Regions from separate parts of the Paenibacillus sp. NPDC058174 genome, predicted to be linked through region 1. Evidence: riboswitches for the same ligand, from Rfam matches in the RefSeq annotation. Region 1 holds a riboswitch; each other region holds the start of a gene.
The links. Region 1 has a riboswitch for cobalamin ahead of ACFVVF_RS13335 (S-layer homology domain-containing protein). Riboswitches for the same ligand answer to the same signal wherever they lie in the genome.
Positions count from the first base shown of each region.

Region 2: linked by a shared signal. The riboswitch ahead of ACFVVF_RS24760 (DUF4430 domain-containing protein) and the one ahead of ACFVVF_RS13335 (S-layer homology domain-containing protein) in region 1 are both predicted to bind cobalamin.
Region 3: linked by a shared signal. The riboswitch ahead of ACFVVF_RS11920 (LysR family transcriptional regulator) and the one ahead of ACFVVF_RS13335 (S-layer homology domain-containing protein) in region 1 are both predicted to bind cobalamin.

Region 1 covers NZ_JBHVUY010000002.1:397,503-400,786, forward strand. Annotated here, with positions in the region: gene ACFVVF_RS13335 (S-layer homology domain-containing protein) at 1-1,797, opposite strand, end outside; cobalamin riboswitch at 1,968-2,172, opposite strand; gene ACFVVF_RS13340 (S-layer homology domain-containing protein) at 2,393-3,284, shown strand, end outside.
Region 2 covers NZ_JBHVUY010000007.1:100,526-103,809, forward strand. Annotated here, with positions in the region: gene ACFVVF_RS24760 (DUF4430 domain-containing protein) at 1-2,088, opposite strand, end outside; cobalamin riboswitch at 2,224-2,416, opposite strand; gene tyrS (tyrosine--tRNA ligase) at 2,560-3,284, opposite strand, start outside.
Region 3 covers NZ_JBHVUY010000002.1:45,540-48,823, reverse strand. Annotated here, with positions in the region: gene metE (5-methyltetrahydropteroyltriglutamate--homocysteine S-methyltransferase) at 1-1,095, shown strand, start outside; gene ACFVVF_RS11920 (LysR family transcriptional regulator) at 1,116-2,057, opposite strand; cobalamin riboswitch at 2,435-2,640, opposite strand; gene ACFVVF_RS11915 (hypothetical protein) at 3,139-3,284, opposite strand, start outside.

The sequences.
Region 1 (3,284 bases):
CTGCTGCTGCGCGGAAAGCCATTGAACAGCCAGTTCCCCGGCTGTCTTGGCCGGTTCTTGATCCATGTATGGAGCCAGTGCGATAAGCGCCATCGCGGTCATATCCGGTGTGCTGGTTGTTCCAGCATACCCGTATCCGCCATCTGGATTTTTGTACTCGATTATTTTATCGATTAAGCTGTTGCGGTTCCATTTTGCATCATTGGGAATCGTATAGCCGCCGGAATCAAGCGCAATGAGACCATAGATTGGACCGTTTACGCCTTGAGCCGTGATATTGTTAAAATTATAGATTTTCTCGATCAGATTATGAGCTGCAAAGTTCGTTGCATCGTAGCCGAGGGCTGTAATGGCGAGAGACAGCCGCTCATAATCGGTAACGTTGGCAAAATTGCCATTCGCTTGGCTGATACGCTCGATCAGTTTATTGTAGTATTTCTCGGGTACTGTATAGCCGGCTCTTGCAAGTCCTGCTGCTTCCCAGTCCGAGGTGACACCTTTATTCAAAATCTGCCTCGCGGCGCTTTCAACAGCAACATCTACAGATCCGCTGCTTGGCTTTGCTACTTTGCCCTTGCGCAGGCTTAGATAATAAATAACAGGCTGTTTATCGCCGTCTTGGGCAATGACCCGGACGAGCCGGGGCTCTGAATCGCTCAACGTAAGCACTTTGTTAACTGGAGCATTAGCGGTGCCTCGGGTATTATTTACGTAAATATTTGCAGCATCGCCGTTAGCTGTAATCTTGATGCTGTCCGCATTCACGACAATGTCGTCATAAACATACTGTCCTGGCGTCAAATGCCAGATCTGCGGCAAAGCGCCAGGCGTGGTGCTGGAGAGCGACAATGTATTTAAATCGTCTGTGACTCCTGTTTCACTGCTGACTGGTTTAGCTGGAATGAGTCCGCTGACTTCCGTGCTGACCTCTCCGAATGCTCCGCCGTCGATTTGAACGGCTGTATAAACTTTGATGAAATCGACGGATTCCAGATTGGCGGGCTTACCATCTTCGTCGACAGCCCATGCGATATCGATGGGGTCGCCATTTGGGGCGGACGCTGCGTAAGGGTTTCCGAGTACATCATACGGCCCATTCCCCATGGAATGGCTGTCGGCATAACCAAAAGCATTATCTCTAACGTTGATATTAACGCCAGAGTAACTGTAGCCTGTGTTGGTGAAATCGGCAGGCTTTAACGGATAATTATCGGGAATCGGATAATAGGGCCTTCTATTGTAGTTGTTGGTCTTGATCTCGCCGGTATTTCCTTGATTATCCGTCCAAGGAATGTTGATGCCGTTGGTTATGGCAAAGTCGGGGTCCGGGTTTGTATAGTTGGCCTTGTAGTCCCATATCGTAGCATCCTCATAGTGCTCGGAGCCGGCGATATGATACCATGTTCCGGGCTTTCCTGTACCGTCATCTTGGGCAACGGCAATGGCGCCCGGTTCCATGAAGCCGGTAAAAGCATTTCCGTATACGTTAAAGTCAACGCCATAAGGATGGAGAGGGCTGTCGACGATTGGCTCGTCCATTTTGAAAATCACATAGCCGCCAAATGCGCCGAGCGGCATAATTTTGCTCAAATTATTGTTCCATTCCGCATTTGGATCGCTCATTAAGTAGGTGTTGGAGAATTGTCCAGGCGCGGGCAAGTATTCGTAGATAGTGAACGGCCCCAGATTCGGATTGCCGCCGGAGGCCGCATAAGCTTTATGCCCTGTAAAAGGGGCGATGCTGAACATGGATAGAAAGACGAGCAGGGATAATGCCAAAGCTGTCCACTTTCGCAAAAGATAAGATTTCACTAGTATTGTCGCATCCTTTCCTATTAATAGAATAGAAAACAAAAAAATCCGCCTCCAAAGCAGGGGCGGTTTACGAACAAAGAACAGCAGCTGCAGGCGCAAGGCATGCGTCCTCCGCGAGCTGCGTTTCTCTTTTCTCACCTCCCGAAGAAAAATAGAAACATCAGAAAAAGGCAGGTCTCCTGGCTCATGAGTCATCGCTTCCCTTGGCCTTCCCGATAATCTTAGATATCAGTGGCACCTATCAAGAGTTGCTCGTCAATAACAGTGGCGGGACCGCGCCGGATTTGCACCGGCTTCCCTTTTAAGCGTCCGATCGTATTTGTTTGGATCGAAAGCACCATTTTCTGTGCAATATGTAATTATCGATTTGATCATACTCTTTAGTGCAATCTTTGTCTATGAATCTCTGGATAATGTCTATCATTCCGCTAATACGTAAAAAAACACCTAGTCCGTTTAGAAGCGCACCTCGTGTTGTAAGCGGTTGCAAATTATGATGGAAAGGAAAGGCATTTATTCCATTCCATTGAGGAGGATCCGATTGATGCGGAGGTCTACTGCAAGGTGGTTATCCTGCATGCTTGCAATGCTGCTTTTACTGACAAGCATGCCTATTTACGGGGCGGCGGCGGAAGCGCCGGAAGCGGAAGGTCAGCAATTGACGGCAGAAGCTGATGATACGGCGCTTGCTGCAAGTCTGCCGACCGGGGTCAGCTATGTCCGTTTGAAAAACAGATGGCAAAGCAACTATTTGTACGAGGATTCAAATGGTCTTGTACGTTATGGTTTCACCAACATAGCGAATGAGAGCTCACATTGGCAGGTAGAGGACTATAACGGCAACAAACGGCTGAAAAACCGGGCGACCGGCCACTATCTGACGATGGCGGAGGTATCCAAGCGCAGGGACGCTGTCACCAGCCGTGAAATAACGGAAAGCGCAGCGACGGACCAATGGTCGTTCCACGAATCAAGCCGTCCTGGATACATCGTCATTAAGAGCGCCTCGGCGCCTTCGGCATCGAACCTTGTGCTGCACGTCGAGGATCAGCTCGGTTTTGCAGAGGTCAGCAGTGATATTAACATTACGTTTGAAAGTCCGCAGTGGAAGCTGGAGCCCGTGTCGGAGCTTCAGCCGGTACGAATCGGGAATCAGTACCGGGATGGACAATATTTGTACGAGGATGCGAAGGACGGCTCCATTAAATATGGTCCTCTAGGTGCGGCCGATCCATCCTCTCACTGGTACCTGGAAGAGACGACGGATGGAAGCGGCGGTGAAAAAATCCGTATTCGCAATCGGGATACGGGTCATTATGTCGTGCAGGGCACAGACCCCGAAGCGGTTCTGCTGGCTTCGACGGATGGAAGCTCTGCCACTAGCGAGTGGAATAAGCTAAGCGCGGGCAACAATTTCTACAATTTCACTAGCGCCAATCCGGTTAATCCGGCTGTATACATCCTGCATG
Region 2 (3,284 bases), on a different contig from region 1:
TAGGGTTACATATTGTTTACCTTCTGGATCAGGCGTCGGTGTTGGCGTTGGCGTCGGCGTCGGCGTCGGTGTTGGCGTCGGCGTCGGTGTTGGCGTTGGCGTCGGTGTTGGCGTCGGTGTTGGCGTCGGCTGTCCTACTTGAACATCCGACATGTCATAAAGCGATGTCTTGCCTTTTTTGTAACGATCGTAAGCAACTAATGCATAGGTAGCTTGGTCGGTCGCCATATTGTTTGGAAGCGCCTGTGTAACTAGATGCTTAAATCCGCCCCCTGGAACAGCAAAAGTCATTAATGCGTCAATTGTCGTTTTTCCATTTTTGATAAATCTGGAATCCGTTTGCGGATCAATGCCAAGCGCAGTCAAAGCAACGATTACTTGTGCAATGCTTTCCGCATTTACACTCGAACCTCCGGAAAGTATATAACCGCCTGCGCTGGCTTGAACAGCAGACAGCTTCACAATCGCCCGGTCTACGGCAGCCGTAACTTCTGGTTTAACCCCATAGTAAGGAGCGAGAGCTTGAAGAGCCATCGGGGTCATATCATCAGGATTACTTCCAAAGAAAGTCCATCCCCCGGCATCCGCTGTACCCTTCTTAATCTCTCTATCTAGTATATATTGAATAAATTTATCTCTTGTTGATTGAACAGCTTCTACTTCATTAAGGGGCATTTCGTATTGATGACTGTCCAACGCTATTAGCGCGAAGACCGGTCCGTTTAAGCCCTGTTTAGTTACATAATTGTAATCACTTAACGCATAACTAAGATCATAGCCAGCTACATTATGGATATCTTTACCAACAGATGTAAGCCCCAGAATAACACGGGAATGCTCTGTACCTTTTGAGCTGTCCAACTTACCTTGATTTTGAGTCATCAGGCTGGCTACTTTAGTTTGTACATTATTAAAATAGGTGTCATAATAGCCGTTTGGAACTCCGTACCCTCCGCGGGCTAGAGTTAAAACTGACCACTCGCCTCCGCCAGTTCCGAATGTCGGATTAGGGACGGTTTGCAAAATATAGCCAAGGCTATCGTAAAGCTGTTTTTCTACATCATTTGCCGGATTCGCTTCATATTTAATATTGAAGCTTTTCTCTGACTGATTGCCAGCTGCATCAATCGCTTTAATAGAGATCGTATTAAATCCGATATGTAATAAAACTTGATATTGTCCGTTTTCGGCCGTAACCGTATGGCCATTCACTTTCACTTCCGGCTGGATAGCTTGTGACACGTTGTCACTTACAGATACGTTAAAAGTTAAAGACTGCGCCGTAACGATCTGGTTGTCCGTTACACCTGCCACTGTAATGACTGGCACTTCCTTGTCCCCAAAGACATCAACAGCATCTTTAAGTTCTGTAAGAGCGCTGTCGACCTCTGCTTGCGTGCTGTCATAATCCTCTAAAATTTGGTACGCAGCCTGATAGGCCGAGCTTACATTGGCATTAGAAAGCAAACTTGCTTTCTCTTCTGAGCTGTTGATTTCGGCAACCTTAGCGGTCAACTCATCTTTATTAGGCAGCTGAATATCTCCCCATTCACTGCCGAGGTCCTCACCAAAGCCGATGACAGTAAATTGAGTCCGAATCACATCTCCGTTTTCCGGCCAATAATTAGAGAAACCATAAGGAGGGAATTGATTATTGACGGCATACATCCAGCCGGACATAGCTGTATAATCGAATTCACCAAGCCACTCTTCGTTAATTCGATCTCCTAGAGTCTGCCCGTACTTTGGTAATAAATCCTGTACGCCTTGCGGAATATTCAGCGGATTCGAATCCGGATTTTTTATTTTTGCCAAATAAAATGCTTCATCAATAGAGCCTGTGTTTTTATAATTTCCTTCGCCCAATAATCTGGTAATTATTGCAGCACCATTATCTCCATCATAGTATGGAACCTTTACAGGTTCTAGGAAATAGCCTTGACCTAGTGTGAATTTCTCTACGGAAATCGTAACGTATCCTTCAGGCGTGCCTCCCTCATTGGCAAAGGATACAGATAAGTTAGTAGAAAATAAGGACATGAAGACGGCAACAATTAGCAGCCAGGATAATATTCGTTTCTTAATCATTACTTCATTAACACCCTTTCTATTAAATTGATGAAATACAACAAACCCCTCGACGCATACGGTCAAGGGGTTTAATCAAGCGGACATCTCAGAAAAGCATGCATGAATAAACACCCTCCTATCGCTCGTAGAATTAATGGTGTAAACGAACAGGCAGGTATTCTGGCTCAAGCGTCATCGCCCTTGCTGCCTTCCCGGTTTCCCAGTGGCTTCCTGCAAGGACTCTTCTTATACAGCGGCGGGACCGCGCGGGATTTTCACCCGCTTCCCATTTAACCCATTCTTCGTATCAGACGAAAAAATAGGCACCTGTTCATTCTTATCCTATTAAATTATCTTGCTCATCATAACGAAAAAATAAAGATTTGTCATGTGGTTATTCGTAAAAAAGCTTCCTCCAGAGCATATAAATCATGCTCTGAAGGAAGCTTTCAGCTTTGCCTTATACCGTTAGAATGGCCACTGCTAAGCTTAACCCAGCTTCACCAAGCTGTAGTTTTTCTTGCCTTTGCGGATAATAATGAACCGTCCGCCGATCGCATGCTCTGCCGTCACAGTCAGCTCCACATCGCTGACACGTTCACCATTCATCGAGATCGCGCCTTTTGTAATATCCTCACGCGCTTGACGTTTGGACGGCTCGATACCGAGATCAACCAGCCAATCGATAATATTTTTCGACTCGGTGCCTGCCTCGAACGTTGGCATTTCCTTGAAGCCCTGCTCGATTTCATCAGCTGTAAGGGAACGGATATCTCCGCTGAACAACGCCGCCGTAATCCGCTTTGCTTGCTCCAGCAGTTCTTCGCTGTGCACGAATCTCGTCATTTCCTCAGCCAGCGCTTTTTGAGCCTCGCGTTTATGCGGCTCGGTTTGAACCTTTTCAGCCAGCGAATCGATTTCCGCTTTATCGAGGAACGTGAAGAACTTCAAATATTTGATAACGTCGCGGTCGTCCGTATTCGCCCAGAACTGGTAGAATTCGAATGGCGTCGTTTTGTTCGGATCAAGCCATACAGCGCCGCCGGCCGTTTTGCCGAATTTCGTGCCGTCCGCTTTAAGCATCAAAGGAATGGTGAGGCCAAACGCTTTTGCCTCGGAGCCTTCTTTTTTCCGGATCAGATCCAGACCGCTCGTAATGTTGCCCCATTGATCGGAACCGCCAATTTGCAGCTGCACATCCTCATGCTGGTACA
Region 3 (3,284 bases), 350 kb from region 1:
GTTCAAAAGAGAGTCGCGGATTTGACGGACGCCGACTTTACAAGATTGCCTGCTTTTGCTGAGCGGGAAGCCATTCAGAAAGCGAAATTCAATCTGCCGGCGCTGCCTACAACGACGATCGGCTCGTTCCCGCAAACGGCTGAAGTCCGTGCAAACCGTGCAGCCTTCAAGAAAGGCAGCATCACCGAGGAGCAGTACAAGCAATTCAACTTTGACCAGATCGCGGAGTGCATCGCACAGCAGGAAGAAATCGGACTTGACGTCATTGTTCACGGTGAATACGAGCGTAATGACATGGTCGAATACTTTGGTGAATGCTTGGATGGCTTTATCTTTACAGAGAAAGCTTGGGTACAATCTTACGGAACACGCTGCGTAAAACCTCCAGTCGTATGGGGCGACATTAGCCGCAGCAAGCCAATGACTGTAGAATACTCGGCATTCGCGAAGAGCCGTACCAGCAAGCTGGTCAAAGGCATGCTGACAGGCCCGGTAACGATCCTCAACTGGTCGTTCCCTCGCGAAGATATTAGCCTGAAGGAAAGCGCTCTTCAGATCGGTCTTGCGATTCGTGACGAAGTACTCGACCTTGAAGCGAACGGTATTGAGATTATCCAGATCGACGAAGCCGCATTGAGAGAGAAGCTTCCATTGCGTCATTCCGACTGGCAGAGCGAATACTTGAGCTGGGCGATTCCTGCCTTCAGACTCGTTCACAGCGGTGTTAATGCGGAAACGCAAATTCATACCCATATGTGCTACAGCCAGTTCAGCGACATCATTCGCGATATCGATGCGATGGACGCCGATGTCATTACGTTCGAAGCGTCGCGCTCGGATCTGGCTATCATCGATGCGATTAACGAATGCGGCTTCCGTACTGAAGTTGGTCCAGGCGTATACGACATTCACTCGCCTCGTATTCCAAGCGTCGAAGAGCTTAAACAAGGACTTGACCGCATGCTGGACAAAATCGAGGTTTCGAAGCTATGGGTTAACCCGGACTGCGGACTTAAAACTCGCGGGGTTACAGAAACGTGGGCAAGCTTGAAGAATCTCGTCCAAGCAGCTAAAGAAGTACGCGCAACATTGTAATAACGCACAAGAGGATGAGCTCAAACGAGCTCATCCTCTTGTTTTATGATCGGATAACCGAAATCCGTAATGACCGTTTTGAGCTTCATAACGTAGGCGGCGGCCAGCTGGCTCAAGCTCGCCTTCTGATTCACAATGTAACCTACCTGTATGCTCTCGTCCGTACGAAGCCTTACGGATTTGATTTGCTCTCCGTTAAGATCCTTATTCAATACGCCCGAGCTAATCGTATAGCCATTAAGCCCGATCAGCAGGTTGAATAGCGTGGCGCGGTCACTGACTAGTATTTTCTTCTTATGCGTTCTAGTGCTTAGAATTTCCTCCGAGAAGTAGAAGGAGTTGTAGTCGCCTTGCTCGAAGGCCAAGAAAGGGTAATCAATTAAATCCTCGATGTCCAACAGCGACTTAGAGGCAAGCGGATGCTCCTCACTGATGAATACATGCGCTTCCGCTTGGAACAGCGGATGAAACCATAGCTCGTTGTCCTTTAATATTTTCTGAATCACCTTTCGGTTGAATTCGCTCATATAGATGATTCCGAGCTCACTCTTCATATTCCGTACGTCTTCGATAATCTCGTAGGTACGCGTCTCGCGCAGCGTGCACTCGTACTCGTCCACATTAAGCTCCTTCAGCAGTCCGACGAAAGCCTGCACAGAGAAGGCGTAATGCTGTGTGGAGATAGAGAACAGCTTCTTCGAGGGCTTGCGATTCATGTACCGCTGCTCGAGAAGCTCGGCTTGCTCCACGACTTGCCTGGCATAGGATAGAAACTCCGCTCCGTCACTTGATAGTACGATCCCCTTGGACGATCGAAGAAAAATTTCGATACCGGCTTCCGCCTCGAGTTCTTTTACCGCGTTGGACAAGCTCGGCTGCGAAATAAACAGTCTTTTTGCCGCTTCGCTTATGGAGCCGCAGCTTACGATGGTCAGAATATATTTCAATTGCTGCAAGGTCATTGGAATACCCCCTTACTTTAGTAAGTATGACTAAGTTGGCTCGTTTGAGCAACTGTCTGGCTGCATGAAGTATACATTCTAACGTGACGACCAAGCTATAAAGAACTGAGGGCATTCCTCAAAGCTTCGGCATTCAAGTTCACAATGAACTTAGTCATTGTCTGCTCATTTTTTACATGAGACAAAAAAATATTAACTCGTATCGCGTCAAAACAACTTGCTTAAATGAAATAATGAAACATTTTCTAGCTGGTTATATCTACTTACAAAAAAATAAAAGCGTCCTCCCTTTGAAAAATGCATAGGGGAAGACGCCTTCATAATAATGAGTGAATTATGACGGTTCATCTAACACCTTCCTATCTCCCCTAGGTAAAACAGTGTTTTCAGAACAGGCAGGTCTCCTGGCTCTGGAATCATCACATGGCAGCAACCTTCCCGATCAATCTAGATCAGTGGCTAAATTGAGTTGCCTGCTCTTCCGTTACAGTGGCGTGACCGCGTCGGTATTGCACCGAACTTCCCCTTTAAGTCAGAACGACAAGTACGCTTGCAATTAGACAGCTGTTCTCAAATATGTAATTTATACAATATTAATTATATCTGCATCTTACAACGTGAATTGATTGTATAGGTACGATAGCATATTTGAATGAAGATAGCATGACACCAATAATTTATATCTGAGTAGAAATTTAAACTATAACTATTATTGGTTGATTCAAATCATGTATAAGGCTTCTAATGTTCGAAAAAAAGTTTCCATAATCATTTATGGGCACTTTCTGTTTATATAAGTGTCGATTGATAAAAAACTCTGAAACAACTTTTATGATTTTATTAGACTCGGTGCGGTGCGTGATAACCCTAAAAAACACCTGGTTCTATAAATAGTTTATAACTTTTCACCATATATTTCTCACAATCGTTTAGTCGCAACGGTGTTTTCAGCCTATACTTTATTTTTCAGTCTAGTCTTTATTTTCTCGAACAAAAAAAGACAAAGTTATTTTATTGTACTTTGGATTTAGGAGGGTTAATCAAAAAAATAAACCCTCCACTTATCTACATGAGTCTTGTATTAAAGATTTTTAAATATTTCCGTTACTTTTTCATATACTATTTCTTCGTCTTCCTCCTCCTCAAGGGCATCAAGTCTTTCATTAATTTTCTTAAATCTACTAATATAATAATCTTTACTTCCGACGCCTTCTAATAAATTCACGT